DNA from 3 places in the Alterisphingorhabdus coralli genome. Region 1 is predicted to be linked to each of the others. Evidence: predicted binding sites of a transcription regulator. Region 1 holds the regulator's gene; each other region holds the start of a gene.
What was found. Region 1 encodes LexA, which represses DNA repair genes until DNA is damaged. Its sites were predicted from a motif close to GTTCCNCNCTTGTTCT; they were not measured.
Positions count from the first base shown of each region.

Region 2: the regulator LexA is predicted to act here: its motif matches at 3,646-3,661, upstream of RB602_RS08100 (ATP-dependent helicase).
Region 3: the regulator LexA is predicted to act here: its motif matches at 3,990-4,005, upstream of uvrA (excinuclease ABC subunit UvrA).

Region 1 covers NZ_CP136594.1:1,850,981-1,858,926, forward strand. The annotation lists gene RB602_RS08695 (citrate synthase) at 1-1,114, opposite strand, end outside; gene gltX (glutamate--tRNA ligase) at 1,197-2,579, opposite strand; gene RB602_RS08705 (ComEC/Rec2 family competence protein) at 2,681-4,834, shown strand; gene lexA (transcriptional repressor LexA) at 5,081-5,770, opposite strand; gene trpC (indole-3-glycerol phosphate synthase TrpC) at 5,867-6,661, opposite strand; gene trpD (anthranilate phosphoribosyltransferase) at 6,658-7,650, opposite strand; gene RB602_RS08725 (anthranilate synthase component II) at 7,647-7,946, opposite strand, start outside.
Region 2 covers NZ_CP136594.1:1,703,016-1,710,961, forward strand. The annotation lists gene RB602_RS08090 (ankyrin repeat domain-containing protein) at 1-322, shown strand, start outside; gene RB602_RS08095 (L,D-transpeptidase family protein) at 379-1,152, opposite strand; gene RB602_RS08100 (ATP-dependent helicase) at 1,317-3,641, opposite strand; gene rsmD (16S rRNA (guanine(966)-N(2))-methyltransferase RsmD) at 3,917-4,468, opposite strand; gene RB602_RS08110 (pseudouridine synthase) at 4,704-5,654, opposite strand; gene RB602_RS08115 (response regulator) at 5,741-6,172, shown strand; gene RB602_RS08120 (DUF1223 domain-containing protein) at 6,464-7,216, shown strand; gene RB602_RS08125 (AmpG family muropeptide MFS transporter) at 7,325-7,946, shown strand, end outside.
Region 3 covers NZ_CP136594.1:2,558,614-2,566,559, reverse strand. The annotation lists gene RB602_RS12060 (hypothetical protein) at 147-1,763, opposite strand; gene RB602_RS12055 (hypothetical protein) at 1,781-2,230, opposite strand; gene RB602_RS12050 (transposase) at 2,499-3,170, opposite strand; gene RB602_RS12045 (SH2 domain-containing protein) at 3,249-3,821, opposite strand; gene uvrA (excinuclease ABC subunit UvrA) at 4,051-7,035, shown strand; gene RB602_RS12035 (restriction endonuclease, SacI family) at 7,144-7,946, shown strand, end outside.

The sequences.
Region 1 (7,946 bases):
GGGCTAGCGCAAACAGCGCAGTGAACATGGTGGTCGGGAAGCCGATTGCTGACAAGATCACGCCTGAATAGAAGTCAACATTCGGGAACAGCTTCTTCTCTTTGAAATAGTCGTCGTTGAGCGCCATTTCCTCAAGCTGCCGTGCGGTTTCAAACACTGGATCGGTGACCTTCAGCGCATCAAACACTTCGCGCACCGTTTCCTGCATCACTGTCGCGCGCGGGTCATAATTCTTGTACACGCGGTGACCGAAGCCCATCAGACGGAACGGATCATTCTTGTCTTTGGCGCGCTCAATATAATGCGGAATTTTGTCGGGCGTGCCGATTTCGCGTAGCATGTTGAGCGCCGCCTCATTGGCGCCACCATGCGCCGGGCCCCAGAGACAAGCGATACCCGCCGCGATACAGGCGAACGGATTGGCACCCGAAGAACCGGCGAGACGCACGGTTGAGGTCGAAGCATTTTGCTCATGGTCGGCATGCAGGATGAAGATCCGGTCGAGCGCACGCTCGATCGCCGGATGTATTTCATAGGGCTCTGCCGGCACGCCAAAAGTCATACGCAGGAAATTGCCGGTATAGGAGAGCGAATTATCAGGATAGAGAAAAGGCTGACCGATGGAATATTTATAGGCGGCGGCTGCGATGGTTGGCATTTTTGCAATCAGGCGATGGCTCGATATCTTGCGATGTTCCGGATCGGCGATGTCTGTGGAATCATGATAGAAAGCCGACAACGCGCCGACAACGCCGCACATAATCGCCATCGGGTGCGCGTCACGGCGGAAACCCTGATAGAATTGCATCAGCTGTTCATGCAGCATGGTGTGGCGGGTAATGGTATAGGTAAAGTCGTTCAGCTCATCCTGTGACGGCAATTCGTCATTGAGCAGCAGATAGGCAACTTCCATGAAACTGCTATGTTCGGCGAGCTGGCCGATGGGATAGCCGCGGTGCAGCAATACGCCTTCGCCGCCGTCAATATAGGTCAGACCGGATTCACAACTCGCGGTGGAGGTAAAGCCGGGATCATAGGTGAAGGCCCCGGTCTGGGCATAGAATTTGCGGATATCGACAACTTCGGGGCCAACACTGCCCTGATGCACGGGCATGTCGAGATTGGCTCCGTTCAGATTTACCGTTGCGTTCTTATCGCTCACGCAAATTCTCCTTCATATTGTCTCAAAAGCGTTTTCACATTTGGTCCGCGATACGCGCCAGGGATTCATCGCGGCCTAAAAGGACCAGAACGTCAAAGATACCTGGCGAGTTACTCTGGCCGGTCAGGGCAGCGCGCATGGGCTGCGCGACCTTGCCAAGGCCAAGTCCTTCATCGTCGGCTAGCTGTTTAACGATTATCTCAAGATTTTCCAGCGTCCAGTCGCCAGTAGAGGCCAATTTTTCATGGATTTTGCCGATTATGCCCTCTGCCGCAGCGTCAAGCGCCTTTTGCGCCTTTTCATCCGGTGCCAAAGGGCGCTGGGCGAACAGGAAACCGGCACCATCGGCCAGCTCATGCAGCGATCGTGCGCGTTCTTTCAAGACCGGCATGGCTTGCAGCAGCAATTCCGGGTCGGCATTGGCAATCATCGGCGTAGCAATCTCGACCAGTCGCGCATCATCGGCTTCGCGGATATAAATGCCATTGAGATTGGCGAGCTTTTTCGGGTCAAAGCGTGACGGGGATTTGCCGACATTATCGAGCGAGAACAGCTTGATCGCTTCCTCGCGGCTGATCTTCTCGGTGTCACCATATCCCCAGCCAAGCCGCAGCAGATAGTTGAACAAAGCTTCGGGCAAAATGCCCATTTCATCGCGATAGGCGTCCACACCCAGCGCGCCATGGCGTTTGGAGAGCTTGGCACCGTCATTGCCATGGATTAGGGGGATATGGGCATAGACCGGCTCTGGCCAGCCCATGGCGCGGATCAGCGCCAATTGGCGGAAGGCGTTGTTGAGATGATCATCGCCGCGGATGAGATGGGTGACGCCCATATCATGGTCATCAACAACAACGCTGAGCATATAGGTCGGCGTGCCATCAGAGCGCAGCAGAACATAATCGTCGAGCTCTGATGCCTGCCAGCTCACTATGCCCTGCACCGCGTCTTCAATTTCCAGCTTGCCCGATTGCGGCGTTTTCAGCCGTACCACATAGGGTGCGCCTGCGGGTGCTTCGGACGGGTCACGGTCGCGCCAGCGACCATCATAGCGCATCGGCTTTTTCGCCGCGCGCTGCTCCTCGCGCATCTGTTCCAATTCTTCGGGCGTGGCGAAGCATTTATAGGCATTGCCGCTGTCGAGCAGCTGTTGCGCCACTTCGGCATGGCGTTTGGCACGCTGGCTCTGAAATACCGTTTCATCGTCCCAATCGAGGCCGAGCCAGTCAAGGCCGTCGATAATCGCGTCAATCGCTTCCTGGGTGGAGCGTTTTTTGTCGGTATCCTCGATCCGCAGCAGCGCCTTGCCGCCATGATGCCGGGCGAACAGCCAGTTGAACAAAGCGGTGCGCGCGCCACCGATATGCAGAAAGCCGGTGGGCGAGGGAGCGAAACGGGTAACTACCGGACTGGTCATAGCCTGATGCCGCTGACCCTTGCGGTCTGGCGGACTTCCTTTCATGATCGTTTTGGGCCTGAAATGGCGGAAAGGTGTTGGAGAATTGGGGGCTCCCTAACATGGCGATTGCGATCCGACAATTCCCGATATGGGCCGATCTGGCGCATCGCTGGCGGACGCTACGGCCAGCGCTTTTGGCATGGGCGAAAGAGGATGCGAAACAATGGCCGCTGGTCATTCCGCTGGCCTTTGCGACCGGGATCGGAGCGTGGTTTGCGCTGCCGGTGCGCGAGCAATGGCTTGGGTTGATTATTGGGGCAGTTCTGGCTGGTATGACGCTCTGGATGCTGGCTACACGCTGGCCGATAGCGGCGCGGTCCCTGCGCTGGTGCGGGGCCGGTTTGTTGATAGTGGCAGCGGGGACGCTGACCATCTGGACAAAATCGGAGCTGATCTCTGAACCGTCATTAGCCTCGCCATGGATCGGCACGATGGAAGGCGAGGTCGTCCAGCGCGAGATTTTGGCGGCGCGGGGGATGGAACGCTATGTTGTAAAGATCGCACAGCCTGAAGGTTTGCCATCAAAGGTGCGGATCAATGTGCCATTTCGCCTGGTGGAAGACAAAACGACTACGGTTTTCACAGGTGATCGGATCAGACTGAAAGTGCGCTTGATGCCGCCGGGGGAACCGGCTTTGCCTGGCGGCTATGATTTCGCACGTCGTGCCTGGTTTGCTGGACTGGGCGCTACCGGGAGCGCGCTCACTGCACCGGATGTTCTGGAGAGCAGCGGGCAGGGCGGTATTGCCAGTCTTCGCAGCCGGTTGTCGCAGCATATCCAGAGACAGATACCCGGATCCGAAGGCGCTATAGCCGCCACTCTCGCCACCGGCGATCGCGGCGGCATATCCGAAGCCGATGCAGAAGCGATGCGGCGTAGCGGTTTGGCGCATCTGCTGGCGATAAGCGGCCTGCATGTCAGCGCGTTGATCGGTGCGGTGTTTCTGTTGGTGCTGAAACTGTTGGCATTGTCGCCGACATTGGCTTTGCGTTGGCGCTTGCCCGTTGTCGCAGCCTTTGCCGGGGCGCTGGCGGGGATTGCCTATACTGTCTTCACCGGCGGCGCCGTTCCCACCATACGCGCCTGCATCGCTGCGCTATTGATTCTGTTAGCGTTGGTTCTGGGACGCGACCCCTTTTCCCTGAGACTGATCGGTTTTGCGGCGCTGGTGATATTGCTGATCTGGCCTGAAACACTGGTAGGGCCGAGCTTCCAACTCAGCTTTGCTGCGGTGGTGGCGATTATCGCGCTCTATGATGCACCGCTTATGCGCCGCTGGTCCGCCGAGCGCGATGAGAAGCAATTCGGCCTTGTGCAGCGCATAGGGCGCTTTGCTTTGCTGCTGTTTCTCACCGGGCTGGTCATCGAGATTACCTTGATGCCGATTGCACTCTACCATTTCCACAAAGCCGGCATTTACGGCGCGCTGGCTAATATTGTCGCTATTCCACTGACCACCTTTGTCATCATGCCGTTGGAAGCCATGGCGATGTTGGCGGACAGCATAGGATTGGGCGCACCGTTCTGGTGGCTATGCGGCAAAGCCATTGGACTGCTGTTGAGCCTTGCGCATTTCGTTTCGGAAAGCCCGGGAGCGATTATCCGCTTTCCCGCAATTAGTATCTCGACCTATCTGCTTGCGATAGTGGCGGGGCTGATCCTGTTCCTGTTGCGCAGTCCGTTGCGTTTGCTCGGCCTGGTTCCGGCTGCTGTTGCTGTGATCCTGATGCTGGCAACACCACGTCCCGACCTGCTGATTGCGAATGATGGACGGCAGATAGCAGTGCGCAGCAAGACATCGGGGAGTGGCGATTTTGTGCTTCTGAAACCGGACTCGGAATCCTTCACCACCGATATGATGCGCGAGCAGGGCGCATTTGAAGATGAGCCTGTGGGACTTGATCAATGGCCAGAGGCGCAATGTTCTCGCGAATTTTGCAGTTTTGTTCTGACACGATCAGACCGCGATTGGGTGGTATTGGTTAGCCGCAAAAACGAATATGTCCCCAAACGCGCGCTTGCTGCAGCTTGTGCCCGAAGCCATATCGTGATTGCAGGACGCTTTTTACCCGGCAGTTGCCGCCCGCGCTGGAGAAAACTGGACCGGCGCTATTTGCGCCAGAGCGGTGGGGTGGCCATCTATCTTGATGATACGCGCATTGATCAGGTTGCCGATAGCCGATCCGATCATGGCTGGAGCTATGATCGCTAGATCAGGAATTTTAGTGCGCACAAAGCCACAAAGTCACTAAGACGTTATGATGGGAATACCTCTTTGTGCCTTAGTGGCTTTGTGTGAGATATGACTATGTCGAGAAAGCCGCTAGGGCTGAACTTGTCGAAGCCCGCTTCTCAACATAGTCCAAAGCAGCAAGACGCCCTTCGACAAGCTCAGGGCTAGCGGTTTAGCATAATCGCCATGTGCACGAATATGGTGCGATTTCGGGACGGCCTGAACCTAATTATACCGTCGCAATAGCCCCGCTAACTGCCCCTGAATCTGCACTTCATCAGCGCGGTAGATTTGTGGCTCATAGCTGGCGTTAGCCGGGTCGAGGCGGATGGTGTTGTGGTCACGCCGCAGATATTTCAGCGTCGCTTCCTCGCCGCGCACCAGTGCCACGACAATCTGTCCATCACGCGCGGTGTCGGTGCGGCGGATCAGGGCAAAATCACCGTCGAAAATCCCGGCTTCGACCATCGAGTCGCCGGAAACTTCCAGCGCATAGTGATCGCCGCTGCCGAGAAGGGCGGCAGGAACAGGCAGTACTGACTGGCCCTCGAGCGCCTCAATCGGTGCGCCGGCCGCGATGCGTCCGTGCAGGGGAATTTCGAGCACATCATTGGAAGCATCGGGGATTGAGACATTCGAGCCGACCAGATTGCGGTCTGCACCGCCCATGGTGACCGAGGGTGCAGGGGTCGCTGTTCCGCCTTCGGGTAGCTTCAACACTTCCAGCGCGCGGGCGCGATTGGGGAGGCGGCGGATAAAGCCGCGTTCTTCCAATGCGCTCACCAGACGGTGCACACCAGATTTGGATTTGAGATCAAGCGCTTCCTTCATCTCTTCAAAGGACGGCGAAACGCCGCTGGCTTCGAGCCGGTCCTGAATGAAGCAAAGCAGTTCGTGCTGTTTACGGGTTAGCATTTGTCCCTCCGCATGAAACGAATAGGGAACAATTATGAAACAAAAGTGATCAAGTCAAGTGGGAAGTTTTCGTATCGCGAAAAAAGTGACCGATTATCAATTACCTTGCAGTAAATCGCGGGTTGCCTGAGCGACATCATGCTGGCGCATCAGCGTTTCGCCCACCAGAAAGGCGTGAACATTTGACTGTGCCAGTCGCTCGCAATCATCATGGCTGGCAATGCCGCTTTCGGCGATGACAAGCCGCTCTTTGGGAATCAAGGGAGCCAGAATCTCTGTCGTTGCCAAATCTGTTTTGAAGCGCGTGAGGTCGCGGTTGTTGATCCCGATGAGTGGCGTATCGAGCATCAGTGCACGCTCGAGTTCAGCGCGATTATGCACCTCGACCAGCACATCCATATCAAAGCGTTTGGCCTCTGCGACCAGATCCTGCATCAGTGCGTCGTCGCACGCGGCAACAATGATCAGAATCGCATCGGCCCCGAGCGCGCGCGCTTCGCCCACCTGCCAGGGGTCAACCATAAAGTCCTTGCGCAGACAGGGCAGCGAGCAGGCATTACGCGCCTCTGCAAGGTAATGGTCTGCGCCCTGAAAATAGGGGACATCGGTGAGCACCGAGAGGCAGGTCGCACCGCCAGCTTCATAATCGCTGGCATGCATTGGCGGGTCAAAATCCTCGCGGATCAGGCCTTTGGAGGGACTGGCACGCTTGATCTCGGCGATCAGCGCCCAGCCTCCGGCGGCGACTTTATCCTGCATCGCTTTGGCAAAACCGCGCGGGGCGGTTTTCACGGCGATGGCAGCATCTCGGTCGGCCAGCGAAAAGACCTGTTTGCGCGCCGCGACATGGGCGCGTTTGTCGTCGCATATCTGTTTGAGGCGGTCTGTCATATCGCAATCCAGCAGTTGAGCAGGGCATTGGCCAGACCTTTATCGAGAGCTTCTTCGGCTTCTTCCAGCCCTTCGGCCCAGCTTTCGGCTTCGCCCGCAATCTGCAACGCAGCGGCGGAGTTGATCAGAACCGCATCGCGATAGGCGCTTTTCTCGCCTGCCATAAGGCCGCGCAGGGCAGCCGCATTATAGTCGGCATCTCCGCCGCATATGGCCGAGAGAGGAGACAGGGTGAGATCATGCTCTTCGGGATTGAACATATGCTCGGTCATCTGGCCATTGTGCCAATTATGAATCAGCGTTGGCCCGGCGATTGAGATTTCATCCAGGCCTTCCATGCCCGAGACAATCATCAGCCGCTCATAATCAAGCATCTGCGCGGCCTCTGCATAAACCGGGACCAGATCAGGATGGGCAACGCCGATTAGCTGACGGCGCACAAGCGCCGGATTGCACAGCGGGCCAAGCAGATTGAAAATCGTGCGGCGGCCCAGCGCCTTGCGGATCGGGGCGATGGCACCAAGCGCCGGATGATGCGCCGGGGCGAAGAGAAAGGCGATGCCAAGGTCATTAAGCAGGGCGCTGTTTTCCTCTGGCGTCCGGTCGAGTCTGATACCGAGGGCTTCGAGCGTATCGGCTGCACCTGATTTACTGCTGGCCGCGCGATTGCCATGCTTGGCGACGGGCACTTCACAGGCGGCGACCACCAGCGAAACCGCGGTTGATACATTGAGGCTGTGGCTGCCATCGCCGCCGGTGCCGCAGACATCAATCGCGTTTTTTGGGGCATTGGGGAGCGGGACCATGCGTTGCCGCATGGCGCGTGCGGCCCCGGCGATTTCCGTTGCCGCTTCGCCGCGATCAGCAAGGGTAACCAGTATGTCACTGATCTCCTCGGCGCTATATTCGCCATCAAGGACAGCGCTGAAGAGCGCTTCTGCATCCTCTAACGCGAGCGGTTCATCCAGCGGAGGAACGGCGTTGCTCATACCAATGCGCCTTTGGGTGCTTTCGGGACACCGCCATGTTCGATCCCGGCAATATCGAGAAAATTGGCAAGCATCTGATGGCCATGCTCGCTGGCAATGCTCTCCGGGTGAAACTGCACGCCATGAATGGGCAGGGTTTGGTGGCGAAATCCCATAATCAGGCTGTCACCGCCATCTGCAGACGGTGTCGTTGCGTTGATATGCAGGCAATCAGGCAGGCCATCACGGGCCACAATCAGCGAGTGATAGCGGGTGGCGATAAACGGATTGGGCAGGCCAGCAAACACCCCACTGCC
Region 2 (7,946 bases), 150 kb from region 1:
CGTTCCCGAGGAGCTTCTTCAGATCATGGCCAGCGATGATCGCAAGCTGATGCTACCTGACTGCAAAGAGGTGGGGTATATAATGTTCAATTCGCTTGCAGATGCCAGCATTATCGAGAATTCAGAATATTTTCCCGGTAAGACGCTGGTTGACCTTCTATTTGATATTGATGGCCATGAAGAACTTGTCATGATCCTGTGGTATCCGAAGCGCAAATGCCTGGCATATTATGATGTTGATCATGACCACTTCAATACATTGGGTTCAGCCGAGACGTTTCTTAAAAGCCCGGGCAAAGTGATAGACTCGATCTGGCAGTAGGGTGTAAGCTCTTGGACAGAGCGTATAGCGCTGCGTCTGGGGGGCGGAGGCGGACCCTAGGTGTTGATTACAACCCGATCACCCAGCTTGGCGATTTTGAATAGCTGTGCAGCAAATTCATCCGGCACGCCAATACAGCCATGGGTGGCATAGCCAAATTCCACCTGGCTGCCATGGATCGCAATACCATCATTGGTCAGCCGCAGCATATAAGGCATCGGCGCGAAATAGAGATTAGAGACGTGGTCAATGTCTTTCTGGGTAATCTTGAACTTGCCCGTCGGCGTTGGTTTCTCATCCGCACCGTAGAGGATGACGGCGGTACCAATCTCATAGCCATCGCGAAATACTGACAGGACCTGATCTTCCAGATTGACGGTAATTAGCAACTCGCCCTTTTTGGGCGCGGCGCTTTCATCCCATACCCAGTCACCATGCTCAAACGGTCCTTTGACTTCCAGCATATGGCGGATCGGATAAGCGCCGACCATTGCGATATTTTCGCTGTTGGGACGAGCAATCTCTGTGCTGGGGCTACTATCGGCAACCACGCCATTGTCGCGGCTTATCTCGGCTGTGGCCGCAGCGGCAGTGGCCTGGCCCGCGCCGTCCATATCGCTGACGGGCGCGAGGCTATGCCGGGCATCCTCACCCTTGTCAGCGCCATTAATGATTGGTTCTCCGGCATCATCAAATACCGCCGGATCGACAAAAAGCTCAAACTCTTCAGCATTTTGCTGTGTCGGCTGTTCGGGCAATTCTGCAGCATCAGATGGGCCCAATATAGCGAGCACAGGCAGCACAAGGCCTGAGGCCAGCATGCAGCCCATGCCGATCCTTTTCGCCAAAGCATTCTGGTTTTTGCGCCTTTTCCTTGCCATCCGGGCCTTCGTCCATCGTCAATGGACTGAATATATATCCAAAATGGATATTTGCCAATGGCACTGGCTAGACTGTGTCAGGATAAGACGGTGTGAGCGGGAATTCTTACCAATCAGCCCAAGCTTACAAAGCTGTCGAGCACCCGTTTGCGGCCGGATGTCTCGAAATCGATCTCCAGTTTGTTGCCTTCCTTCTCGGCGACAGTGCCATAGCCGAACTTCTGATGGAAAACGCGGGCGCCGATCTGGATATCATCGCGGCCCTTATTGCCCAGACTGACCGCGCTGCGGCGGTTTTCCTTTACCCGGTTCGGCGTGCTGTCAAACCCGCCTTTAAGGTGCGCCGCGCGTTGCCAGCCGGGGCCGCGGCGTGAGGCACGATCGGGGTCTTTTGCGAGATGCGCGAACGGGTCTTCACGCTCCGACCAGTTGGCGCGCCACAGGCTTTCGCCGCCAGTCATGCTGTCTTCGCTCTCTACTGCATCGGCAGGAATTTCGCCGATAAAGCGCGACGGGATTGAGCTGGTCCACTGGCCATAGATGCGGCGATTGGCGGCGTGCAAAATGCTGCAACGAGTGCGTGCGCGGGTGATAGCGACATAGCCAAGGCGGCGCTCTTCTTCGAGTGAGGCTGTGCCGCCTTCATCAAGTGCGCGTTGTGATGGAAACACGCCTTCCTCCCAGCCGACCAGAAACACATTGTGAAATTCCAGCCCTTTGGCCGCGTGGATGGTCATGATCGTCGCGGTGTCGCCCTGATCGGCAGCATCATTGTCCATCACCAGACTGACATGCTCGAGAAAATCGCCCAGCGTTTCATATTCTTCCATGGCACGGGCCAGCTCGGAGAGGTTCTCCAACCGACCTGATGCTTCAACGCTTTTTTCTGCCTGCAAAGCCGCCGTATAGCCGCTTTCATCGAGCACCTGCCGCACCAGATCGGCCGGGGTCATATTGTTCATCTCATCGCGCCAGCGGGCGACATATTTCATCAATCCAGCCAAGGCATTACGCGCTCTTGGTGGCAGTTCATCACTGTCGAGAATATCAAAAGCCGCGCGGGATAACGGCGTGCCCGAAGCGCGCGCCAGCCGGTGGATTTTCTCGACCGACTTGTCTCCAAGCCCGCGCTTAGGCGTGTTGACGATGCGCTCAAACGCCAGATCGTCGGCAGGCTGGTTGATTACCCGCAAATAGGCGAGGGCATCGCGGATTTCGGCGCGTTCATAAAAGCGGAAGCCGCCGATAATGCGGTAAGGCATGCCGATGGCGATAAACCGGTCCTCAAACTCGCGCGTCTGAAACTGCGCGCGCACCAATATCGCGCAATCGTTGAGAGATACCCCACCGCGTTGCAGCGCTTCCAGTTCCTCACCGACACGCCGTGCTTCTTCCGGGCCATCCCAGACGCCGAGGACGCGGACTTTGTCGCCGGGGTCCAACTCGGTCCACAGCGTTTTACCCAGCCGCCCACTATTCGCCTGAATCAGCCCCGATGCCGCTGCCAATATCTGCGGCGTAGAACGATAATTCTGTTCCAGCCGCACGATAGTGGCTTCGGGAAAATCCTTTTCAAAGCGCAATATGTTGCCGACCTCGGCCCCGCGCCAGCTATAGATCGACTGGTCATCATCGCCGACACAACAGATATTGTGATGCGATTGGGCGAGCAGTCGCAGCCACAGATACTGGCTAGCATTGGTGTCCTGATACTCGTCGACCAATATATATTTGAACCGCTGCTGATATTGCTCCAGCACTGCGCGATCGGTTTTGAGCAGGGTCAGCATATGCAGCAACAGATCGCCGAAATCGCAGGCATTGAGCGCCTTTAAGCGATCCTGATAAAGCTGATAGATTTCCTGCCCGCGCCCCTGGGCATAGGCCTCGCTATCCGCGGCGCTCAGGTCTTTGGGGTTAAGCCCGCGATTTTTCCAGCCGTCAATCTGCGCCGCCAATTGCCGTGCCGGAAAGCGCTTGTCGTCAATATCATTGGCTTGGATGAGTTGCTTGAGCAGGCGAAGCTGGTCATCAGTGTCGATGATGGTGAAATTGCTCTGCAGCCCCACCAGTTCGGCATGACGCCGCAGCATCTTGGCGCCGATGGAATGGAAAGTGCCAAGCCATGGCATGCCTTCCACCGCCTCGCCGACATGGCCACCGACCCGCTCACGCATCTCGCGCGCGGCTTTATTGGTGAAGGTGACAGCGAGAATTTCCGAGGGCCATGCGCGGCGGGTAGCGAGAATATGCGCCAATCGCGCCGTCAGCGCTGCCGTCTTGCCGGTGCCCGCACCCGCCAGCATCAGCACCGGGCCGTCCAGCGCGGTGACGGCTTTGTGCTGCTCCGGGTTTAACCCGCGCAGATAAGCAGGCTCAGCCCGGGGCACGGGCGGCGCATCATCGAAACCGCTATCATCAGGGAAGGTACTGGTCATGCCCTGAACACTTAGGGAACGATGAGATTCCCGACAAGGGTTGGAATAGGGTTAGGAACAGGGCTGATGATTTTGTTTTACGCGACTTAACATCACCGCGTCGGCCCCGCGCAGGCGGGGCCAAGGCTTTGAATAGAATCACGCAAAGACGCGAAGGCGCAAAGAGGGAGCTTCTTGACGCTATCTCTTCGTGTCTTTGCGTCTTTGCGCAAAAATAAGCCTAGGCCCCGCCTGCGCGGGGCCGACACTATATGTGAGCATTTGCTAAAAGTTGTTTATGCACCGCTCTCCGGTCGCATAAGGTGCAGGCTGGCACGTCCCACTTTGCGTGGGTCTTCCTGATCAAAACCCTTTATGATCAATTCTTCACCATGGCCGGTTTCTGCTGCGATCAGTGTAGACGGCGCAAACCAGCCCAAGCGGTTCAGCTTGTCAATGGCGACAGCAGCCGCATTCTGGGCATAAGGCGGGTCGAGCAGCACCAGATCAAAACTGCGCCGTGCCGGGCCGAGATCAAAGACCGAGCTACTCTGCACCTGGCAGCGATCCTCGGCATCGAGCATCGCAATATTGCTTTTCAGCGCGTTGAGCGCGTCGCGGTCCTGTTCGACAAACAGGCATGACGCTGCGCCGCGTGACAGCGCCTCCAGTCCGAGCGCGCCCGATCCGGCAAACAGATCGAGCACCGCCAGATCCTCAAAATTGCCCAAGCGGCTCATCAGCATGGAAAACAGCGTATCGCGGGTGCGATCAGCACTGGGCCGCGTGGTCATGCCTTTGGGTGCCTTCAGATTGCGCCCGCGCCATTGTCCGGCGATGATCCTCATGCCTTTAGCCCCTCCTCTTCAGAGGAGGGGTTGGGGTGGTGGCGAGCGCTATAGCGCGAGCAAAAGCACAAAAGGGCATCGAACCCTTTTGTGCTTATCCCACCCAGTTGGCCAATGCTGCAGGGTAAATCATCCCCCCGGGATGATTTAGAAATACTCGGGGAGTGTTTCGACCCAGCAGCCTTGACCAACTCCCCTCCCTTGAAAGGGAGGGGTTTAATATTGGCCAAGCAGGTCATCTATTCAGCTTTTCCAGAGTCTGGCGAAACTTCACCAGCTCGACCTTGCGCACTGCCGACACATCGCCCGGTTGCAGATCGCCGATGGTGAAGGGGCCATAGGAGGTGCGGATCAGACGCGAGACTTCTAGTCCCAAGTGCTTGAGCACGTTGCGCACCTCGCGGTTTTTGCCTTCGCGCAGGGTGATTTCGATCCACTGATTGCGCCCGGTGCGGCGTTCCAGATTGGCGTCAATCCGACCATAGCGCATGCCATCGACGACCACGCCGTCGATCAGTTCTTCCAGCTGGTCCTGGCTGACATCGCCAAAAGTGCGGGCGCGATAGGTGCGTTTGACGCCGGTGGCGGGCAATTCCATTTCGCGCTTAAAGCCACCATCATTGGTGAGCAGCAACAGCCCCTCAGTGTTGAGGTCCAGCCTGCCAATCGGCACGACCCGTGGCAGATCGGGCGCAGTTTCTTTCAGCGTATCGTAAATCGTCTTGCGCCCGGAAAAATCGCGCTCGGCGGTCAGTGTGCCGACCGGCTTGTGAAAGCACCACAGCTTTGTCGGTTCGGGCTGTTTGATCGCTTTTCCATCCACGGTGACGCCATGCAGGCTGGTGAGCAGCGTGGCCGGCGTCGTCACTATTTCACCATGCAGGGCGATGCGGTTATCGGCAATCATCCGCTCAATCTCACGCCGTGAGGCGACACCCGCGCGCGCCAGCAGCTTGGCGATACGGTCACCCTTTTTCTCACCGCTATCCGTTTTTGCCCGAGGAGCAGCGGGCTTTTTCGGACGCGGCTTTGATTTTTTTGGCGCTTCGGAGGGCTCCTCCGCCGGGCCGTCATCAAAGGGCGACCAGCCGGTTTCGCGCGGAATATGTCCGGCATCACGCGCTTGTGGCTTGGCGCTTTTGCGGCGCTTATCGGGTGTGCGCGAAGAGGGGCGTCGGGATGTCATGCTCGCGCTATAGCTATTCACCTGGCGATTGACAGCGACAATTTATTGCCCACATGGTTGCCGAGGGAAGGGCAAAGGACCGCATCATGGCTTTTTTCAAGCGATTCAAACGCTCTATCAACACCGTCCTGATCGTCGAGGACGAGCCTCTGGTGGCGTTCGACAATGAACTGCATCTGGGTGATGCGGGCTATAGCGTTGTCGCCACGGTGGATAGCGCTGCCGAAGCGCTGGCCTCTATTGCGCGTGACAAGCCCGATATGGTGGTCACCGATGTGCGACTGAGCGGCGAGGGCGATGGCGTCGATGTTGCCCGCGCTGCGCATGATGCGCATATCCCGGTCATTTTCGTCACCGGTGCATGTCCGCTGGAAGCACAGAAACTTGCCGCCGGGTGTCTGGTCAAGCCCTATGGCCCGCGCGATCTGGTGCGCGCGGTGGAGACCGTGGACCGCATCATTCGCGGTGAAACTCCGGCAAAAATCCCGCAGACGCTGACGCTGTATCATCCGCATTAAGTTCAGAACGACTAGTGTTTCTAAAGAGGCAAGTTCTGTTTACGTCGGCCCCGCGCAGGCGGGGCCAGGGCTTTCTTATTGACTCACGCAAAGACGCGAAGGCGCAAAGAGGATTCGTATCTGCACGATCCCTTCGCGTCTTTGCGTCTTTGCGTGAAAATAAGCCTAGGCCCCGCCTGCGCGGGGCCGACGAGGTGGGGCGTTGAGTCCAATAGATATGTAACCGCACACGCCATTCCCACGAAAAGTAGAGTGAAACACGGTCACGCCGCTATCGGCAAAAGGTCATATATGATGCGATTATTGGGTTTTTCTTTATTGGCCACGGCCACCATGGTCGCGGGTGTCGCTGGCCTGCAGGTCATGGACAGCAAGGCCGATGTCGGCGACATGGATATGGAGCGCACGGTGGTGGCGGAGCTGTTCACCAGCCAGGGGTGTTCCTCTTGCCCGCCGGCGGATGCTGTCGCCGCTGATCTTGCGAAAAATGACGATATTGTCGTGATCAGTCGCCCGGTAACCTATTGGGACAGGCTGGGCTGGAAAGACACGCTGGCGAAAGAAAGCAACACTGAACTGCAACGCGCCTATGCTGCACGCGGCTTTGCCCGCGCCGGGGTCTATACGCCGCAAATGGTGATCAATGGTCGCTCCGCCGCCATCGGCTCACGCGGCTATGCTGTGCGCGACCTGATCATGGCTGAACAGAAGCGCAAAGCCCCGGCGAGCCTGACCAGCATTGCCGAGGATAATGGCGATATCCGTGTGACCGTCAGCGGCAAAAGCGATGCCACTGCCCATGTGACCCTGTTGGCGCTGGACAGCAGCGAGACCGTATCGGTCGGTCGCGGCGAAAATGGCGGGCGGAGGCTGACCTATACCAATGTGCTGGTCGATGAAGAGACCATCGGCAAATGGCGCGGCGGCAGCAAAAGCTTCCTTATCGATGCGGATGCGCTGAGGGTTTCCGGCGCGGATCGCTATGCCGTGATGGTGCAACAGCCGCATGGCGGCGAGATATTGGCGGCAAGCTATATCGGTTGAACTCGTAAACTATGAGTGTGGCTATTCGGTTTATCCCCATATCTTAACAAGATAATATTGCGCTGATCTCTTACGGCTGTCATCACGACCGCCCATGAGAGATACATTATGACGCAAACACTGATATTTTTCGGCATTGTTCTGGCTGTTCTGGCTGTCGCGTTCGCGGTCCCGGCCTTCAGACCATATCTACGGCCAATGCCTTTCGTGGCATTCCTTTTGGGCATCTCGTCAGGGTTTCCATTGACGCTGTTGCTGGCGACCATGACTTTCTGGCTGGCGCGGGTGGGAATTGACAAGTCGACTATCGGTTTCGCTATCGGTCTCACTACCCCGTATACGCTCAAATTTCTCTGGGCACCGCTTATCGACAAGCTTCCTCTGCCCATATTGACGCGGGTTTTCGGGCAAAGGCGTGGCTGGCTTTTCTTTATTCAGGCATTGCTGTTTGCTGCTTTATGGCAATTGGGAGGGAGCGACCCGGCCAATAATCTCGGATTGTTTGCAATCTGGGCTCTGGCAGTCGCTTTTCTTTCCGCGACACAGGACATCGTTATTGATGCCTATCGCATTGAAATCCTCTCTGATGAGGAATTGCCGCATGGCACCGCGATGAACCAGTTTGGCTATCGTACCGGCAATCTGATTGCCGGGGCAGGCACGATTTATCTGGCGTCTGTGGAAGGTGCTGGTCTTGGTTGGGCTGCCGCTTATGGCTTTACCGGTTTTT
Region 3 (7,946 bases), 710 kb from region 1:
AATTAAAATTAAAAGAATCACATGCAACGTGCTTGCTTTTTTTATAATCAACAAAGTGCCACATCTGTAGCATTGGAATGCTTTGCCACGGTTGAATAAAGACCTCTTGAATTCCACAGGTGATTTGCACTTAGGACAGCAGGGTTTCATATATCTGAACCAACATTCCATGTATAACTAGCGTTATTCGTGAACTCTTTAATGAATTTCACTGTTCCAGCTTTTGCTTCCAAGCTACATTCTCTATCATTAATCTGATCTCTGGCTAATAAAGAAAATTCTAGACATAATGCCTTGTGCGCCCTGTTGATCTTCATGCTATTCAATACATTATCTTCGAAGATAAAGAGCTGTCGTACCGTATCCTTTATAACTGTGCGCGAAGTAGTCATCTCGCTAATCATAAATGCGAAGCAACCGTCTGATTTATAGGATTTCTTGACGGATAGAACGACACCTTTTTGAAAACGTAATTCCTGCAATATCATCACCGTCATCAGTGAATGATAATAATCATAGTAAATACCATCATCATACATCGTATGATTGCATATATTTAATATATTGTCATTTCTATCAAGCTCGCTATGTCGTGTATTACTGCTAAAATTAGAATCTTCTCCATGCATTGGATAAGACAAATAAATATCTTCATAACTACCCGGCATAAATTCTGCATAGTGGTTATTTTTACACACTCTAGTGAAAGTTGACATGCTTGCCCAGTAATCAATAGAGACTCTGTGACTTACTAAGCTTATATCCTCGTTTTTTCTCCCCATATTAGCACAGAATAGGTTTTGCGCAAACTTAATGTGCTCCGTAAATTCTTCATCATTTAATTTTAAGAATGATTCTTTGTATGATTGCAGTATATTATTATCAATTTCCTCATTTATTCTAGCAATAAATCCAAGCTTACTTATTGGAGTGAAGTGTATTTGCGATTTACCATCAATTTTACCTGAAATATAGTGCCATAGTGCTAAATTTTTAATAGTCTTTGTCCCATCAAGGTCGTCTTGCGGGGCCGCATTAAAATATACTGCGCTTGGTTGATTACGACCTTCAATAAAATCTGTACCCTTAATTGCAAGGTTCGAGGATTCACGATTGTTCGATATATTTAATCTGTCATATAATATAGAGTCTCCACTCTCATATATGACACTTATTGAGTCAATGATCAGGTCTTCAGCGTTGACATCCAATTGATCTGGAAGCCGAAGGCAATTTCCGATAAGATAGTTGCCATTATCACCCTTCAATGACGCAGTTAACTGACCAAGATCATGAGATGGTTTGGACAGGCGTTTAATCTCAGCGTTAACAACACGAATCTCTTGGCTAACGATTTCTCTAGCCGGCGTTGTGCCTAGAGCTTTTTGAATGCTTTCGAGAGCACTAATTACTCCAGCTCTTGCACCGCCAACCTTTACAATGATTATAATCGAATCGGGAGAGGTAAAGCCATTTACTGAGAACCCAAAGTCCAATTGAGATAAAAGCAATTCTTCAAAGATTTTTCTCCCTAGAATATGTTCAAATAAATGAGAATTCCCACATACTGAATCTCTATCTGACCAATTACCGCCACGGAGATCAACTATAATTGTGCTTATACCATTATTTGATTCATCAATGATTTCAGACAGATCGTATTTTGATGAGTTCGGAGATTGGCAATCAAAAGATAATAGTAGGCAGGACAATATAGATAAAATGATTCTATATATAAGATGCCTACTATTATCACTATTCATTGTTGCACATTCTTTATTTAGGGTATCGGAATATGGTTAAGGTGTGGTCCGCCAACTTCTCTATTATAAGGGTTTTCAGGAAGCCCTAACATTCCTCTATATAATTCTATGGGATTGTTATAGGTGCCGGGTTTGATATTAGAATTTTCTTTTATAAATTGTTCAATCTGCTCATCAGCATATGATTGAAAATCTCTGTTTAGATCACCGAGAGCACCTATCCATTGTACAACATGGTTAGCTGCGTATTCTGCAGTGAAGCCTGCAGCTAATGCCACTGTAGCCGAGGCACCTGCCGAAGCCACAGCCGCACCAACCGTTATACCAAATACTACGTGGTAAGCTTCTCTAATGTTTTTATCACCAGTAGCTACTTCACCTAGGGTAATGCCTAAATCTATACCTGCATAAAGATCACCTAACCCCTTTATAAGATCAGATGCAGTAGTAATGCTTCCATCTGGCAATTCTATACGCTGATCACCGCCATGCTTATCTGCTATATCTTGAATGACAGCGAGAATTCCTTCTATCGCCGTTTTTGTTGCATCGATTTGCTCTTGAGTAGAGGGCTGATTCTCTTCAGGAGCAAATTGTAATTACGGTGACACTTGCAATAACCCCGAAATACATTCTCTAAACTGCGCCTCCGCGTGAGGATGTTCCCATATTTCTGCCGCTTGAGAGTGTCCCTTTCGTAACTTCTATTCTTGTGGCAGTCGCAATAACCCCTGATTACAACTTCGCGTCTTTCGGCTTTGGCCCCCTTTTGCCGGGCCGGAGCTTGCAGTCCAGCTTGGCCTCCATATCGTCGAGCCATTGCTCCGAGCCGATAGGGCGGCCCAGCGTTTCAGCTTTGCGGAGCGCGGCATAGGTCATCTCCTCGTCAAAATCCTCGCCGAGAAACGCCTTGAAATCGCCCACCCGCTCCAGCGCCGGGGCGGTTTTGACAAAGCGATCATCCTTGCCCGCAATCAATGCCCGGGTGCTCGACCATGGCCAGTCCTCGGCGCGGCTGACCAGCTTTGCACGCACCGGATTGAGCGCGACATAGCGCAATGCTGCGACAAAATGCGTCTCATCCATCGCCACCGATCCATAGCGCCCCTGCCATAAATGCCCGGTCACCCGCATGCGCGCATTGATATAGCCGGTGTAATGGCGGTGCGCCTTGCGAAAGGTACGCCACAGCCCATCCTCATCCGATGGCGTGATGATGATATGCACATGATTGGGCATCAGGCAGTAAGACCAGATTTCTGCCCGCGCCTCTGCGGCGGCATCGGCGAGCAGATCGAGATAAAGCGCATAGTCATCATCCTCGAAAAACACCTGCTCACGCCGATTGCCGCGCTGGGTGACATGATGCGGTATGCCGGGAATAACAATACGGGGGAGACGAGCCATGGGCAGGGGCTAGGCGAAATAAGGGGTTGTTGCAAGTGTCACCATAATACCTACGTTTCTGTCACAGGTGAAAACCGCCTATTTTCGCTTCACATATTGCCCGTCAAAAACAGTCGTCCATGTCTTTTCGCCATCGGTTGATTGCTCCCAATGCTGTCGCACCGAGCCATCGTCATCGGGCGTCCAGGTAACGCGATTGACGGGTGATCCCTCAACATAGCCGGGCCAGTTTTTGTTGCTCAGCACCATCGCGCCGGCATCATTGACGCCGCCTTCAATATAGAGCGCATTGCCGTCCAGACCCATCCATGTCTGATGCCAGATGTCGCGGGCGGCGTCGTAAAAGCTCATGCTCATCCCGCTATAACCGCCCTTGGTGCTATAACTCTCGCGGATGACACAGCCGCCATGCATATTTTCGATTGTGTTGATGGCCGTAGGGGCTTCCCGGCCCGCCGGAGTGACGTCCCATTCGCCAAGCCAGAAATCAAAGGCGCGATGTGCTTCGGTGGAGCAGGGTGGGGGCGGCTTTGGTGTGGCTGCTGTGCTGTTTTGCTGCGCCAGTGCAGTGCTGCCGAATGAGAGCAGAAGTGCGCCTGTGAAAGCCGAACCGGCCAGCGCTTTGCGAAAGTATAGATGTGATTTGTCCATGGTTCCTCCCCTTTTTCAGAGGAGCATCGCGCATTCCTGCCGATCTGCAACCGGATTTCGACCAGCCCTATATGGACGGATATAAGCAGCATCGGGCATTGCATTTTCGCACGCCAATCGCCATTTCTTTGCCTATCAGGGGATAGGCGCATAGCCGCGCTTGCCATCAGAACATTTATGGAACATAAGGTCGTTCGGGCCGAATGTTGGACTGTCGGAAAGAGCTGCCATGTCTCTCACAAAGATCAGCGTGCGCGGGGCGCGTGAGCATAACCTTCAGGGCGTGGATATTGATCTGCCGCGCGACAAGCTGATCGTCATTACCGGCCTGTCGGGCAGCGGTAAATCGTCGCTGGCGTTCGATACCATCTATGCCGAGGGGCAGCGGCGTTATGTCGAGAGCTTATCCGCCTATGCGCGGCAGTTTCTCGAGATGATGCAGAAGCCCGATGTCGAGCATATCGAAGGCCTCTCGCCGGCGATCTCGATCGAGCAGAAGACCACCAGCCGCAATCCGCGTTCCACTGTTGCCACCGTCACCGAGATTTATGACTATATGCGGCTGTTATGGGCGCGCGTCGGTGTGCCCTATTCGCCCGCGACCGGCGAGCCGATAACCGCGCAGACGGTCAGCCAGATGGTCGACCGGGTCAAGCAGCTGCCGGAAAAGACGCGGCTCTATCTGCTCGCCCCGGTGGTGCGCGGCCGCAAGGGTGAATATCGCAAGGAGCTGAAAGAGTGGCAGAAAGCGGGCTTTGCCCGCGTCCGCGTCGATGGCGAGTTTTATGATATCGAGGAAGCGCCTGCGCTCGACAAGAAATACAAGCATGACATTGAGGTGGTGGTCGACCGGCTGGTGGTGCGCGATGATGACAGTATGGACACGCGGCTGGCGGACAGCTTTGAGACCGCGCTGAAGCTGGCGAATGGGCTGGCTTATGTTGATCTGGCCGAGGGGACGGTTGCAGAGGCTATGGCCCAAAAGCCGTTCGTGTCGAGCGAAGTCGAGACACCGGAGAGCGGCATCTCGACTTCGCTCGATGCGAACGGGGAAGGGAAAGTCAGCGCCCAGGGACAGAAGATGAAAGGCACCGGCGTCCCGGACAACCGCATCATTTTCTCCGAACGCTTTGCTTGCCCCGTCTCCGGCTTCACCATTGAGGAAATCGAACCGCGGCTATTCTCGTTCAACGCCCCGCAGGGCGCGTGCCCGGCCTGCGATGGCATTGGCGAGAAGCAATATTTTGATCCCGATCTTGTCGTTCCGAATCCGGAGCTTACCCTCAAACAAGGCGCCATCGCGCCCTGGGCCAAGTCCAACCCGCCATCGCCCTATTATATGCAGGTGCTGACCAGCCTCGCCGACCATTTCGGCTTTGATCTCACCACGCCGTGGAAGGATATGGAGGCGCAGGACAAGGACGTGATCCTCACCGGCACCGGCGGCCTGCCGGTGACGCTGACCTTCAAGGATGGCAAAAAGAGCTATCAGGTGAAAAAGCCGTTTGAGGGCGTGATCGGCAATCTCAACCGCCGCCTGCTGCAGACCGACAGCGCCTGGATGCGCGAGGAGCTGGCGAAATTCCAGACGGCGCAGCCCTGCGAAGTGTGCCATGGCGCGCGGCTCAAGCCCGAGGCGCTGGCGGTCAAGATTGCCGGCGAGGATATCTCCATCTCCACCCGGCGCAGCGTCGGCGATGCGCTCGCCTGGTTTGAGGTGCTGGAGGACAAGCTTACCGACCAGCAGAAACAGATCGCCAAGCCGATCCTCAAGGAGATTATCGAGCGGCTCGGCTTCCTCAATAATGTCGGCCTTGACTATCTCAATCTCGACCGCAAATCGGGTACGCTTTCCGGCGGCGAGAGCCAGCGCATCCGTCTCGCCAGCCAGATCGGCAGCGGCCTGTCGGGCGTGCTCTATGTGTTGGATGAACCCAGCATCGGCCTGCACCAGCGTGACAATGACCGGCTGCTGGTGACACTCAAACGCCTGCGCGATCTCGGCAACACTGTCATCGTCGTCGAGCATGATGAAGACGCCATTCGCCAGGCCGATTATATCGTCGATCTCGGCCCCGGCGCGGGTGTGCGCGGCGGCGCGGTGGTGGCGGAAGGCACGCTGAAACAGATCCTCAAATCGAAAAAATCGCTCACCGCCGATTATCTGACGGGCCGCAAGGAAATCGCCGTCCCGAAACAGCGGCGCAAGGGCAATGGCAAAAAGCTGACAGTGCATGGCGCGCGCGCCAACAATCTGCAGAATGTCACCGCCTCGGTGCCGCTCGGCACCTTTACCTGCGTCACCGGCGTGTCGGGCAGCGGCAAGTCCAGCTTCACCATCGACACGCTTTATGCCGGCGCGGCGCGCGTGCTCAATGGCGCGCGGATTATCGCGGGCAAGCATGACAGGATCACCGGGCTGGAGCATTGCGACAAGGTGATCGATATCGACCAGTCGCCGATTGGCCGCACCCCGCGCTCCAACCCCGCCACCTATACCGGCGCCTTCACCAATATCCGCGACTGGTTTGCCGGCCTGCCCGAGGCGCAGGCGCGCGGCTACAAGCCGGGGCGGTTCAGCTTCAACGTCAAGGGCGGCCGCTGCGAGGCGTGTCAGGGCGATGGCGTCATCAAGATCGAGATGCACTTCCTGCCCGATGTCTATGTCACCTGTGAGGAATGCGGCGGCAAACGCTATAATCGCGAGACGCTGGAGGTGAAATTCAAGGGCAAGAGCATCGCCGATGTGCTCGACATGACGGTCGAGGACGCAGTCAGCTTCTTCAAGGCGGTGCCGCCGATCCGCGACAAGATGGCGATGCTGAACGAGGTGGGGCTGGGCTATGTCAAGGTCGGCCAGCAGGCGACAACGCTCTCGGGCGGCGAGGCGCAGCGGGTGAAACTCGCCAAGGAACTCTCCAAACGCTCGACCGGCAAGACGCTCTATATCCTTGATGAACCGACCACCGGCCTGCATTTCGAGGATGTGCGCAAGCTGCTGGAAGTGCTGCACCGGCTGGTGGAACAGGGCAACAGCGTGGTGGTCATCGAGCATAATCTCGACGTGATCAAGACGGCGGACTGGGTGATTGATCTCGGGCCGGAAGGCGGCGTGAAAGGCGGGCAGGTGGTTGCCGAGGGGACGCCGGAGGATGTGGCTGAGGTGAAGGGGAGCTTTACCGGGGAGTATTTGAAGGGGATGTTGGCGAAGTGAACCAAAGGTCAAGCCCAAGGCGATAGTAGATTTGCAAAGAAGCGTTTTGCTGTTGAAAGTTATTCGAACGGTGTTGCGTATCTTCGAAGATGCCTTGAGACATTCTTTATGATCAGAGATGACACACTCGCAGAAATCGGTATCGCGATATTACGCAGAGCTTGGTCCGATGCTCTAGCCAGTGAAAAATTGGATTCTACCTCTAAAATCGCCAACGATATTGATACCGTGTTTAATGCCAATACGGGCAGTTACGGGAAAGCCGCCATTGTGCAGACTTTGGGCAAGGCTTCTGATCTTAGTCTGGATGCTCTGGCAGTGCAGAAAGGCGGTGAAGATGAAACAGCTTGGGATGCGCGGACCTTTGCTAGAGGTACTTTCGTTGAGTGGAATGAAGAGGCAAACCGACCATTTGCGCACTCATCCGATCCATATGTCAGTAACCCATTGCGTATCCGCAGGTTTGATAGCAACGCTAGGTCAAAGGCTCGAGACAAGGCGGGCTTTGATGCTCTAGTAAACATACTGGAGGAAGTAAATCAGGCCGAAACTAGCGAAGGGGCCTATGATTATGTGTTTGAGGTGCTGCTTGGACTGAGACGATATTTAGCTGATAAATCAGTTGAGTATCCTCTCCCAAAACGAGCAAGTCTCAAGAACGTACTTGAAGCAACTGATGGATACTTAGCTGAGAGATCAGGCGGTGCCCGCTTACAAGCAATCGTTGCGGCCTTATTTAGTTGTTTAAGTGAAGCTGGGTTGAAGATTAGTGATGTAACTACCGCGCACATCAATTCCCCTGACGCGGGTGCTTCGCGAGGCGGAGATGTCGAATTTCGTGGATTCGATGGAGGCTTTACCATCGAGGTTAAGGATCGGCCACTATCAAGAGATGATTTTCTTGCATCCAT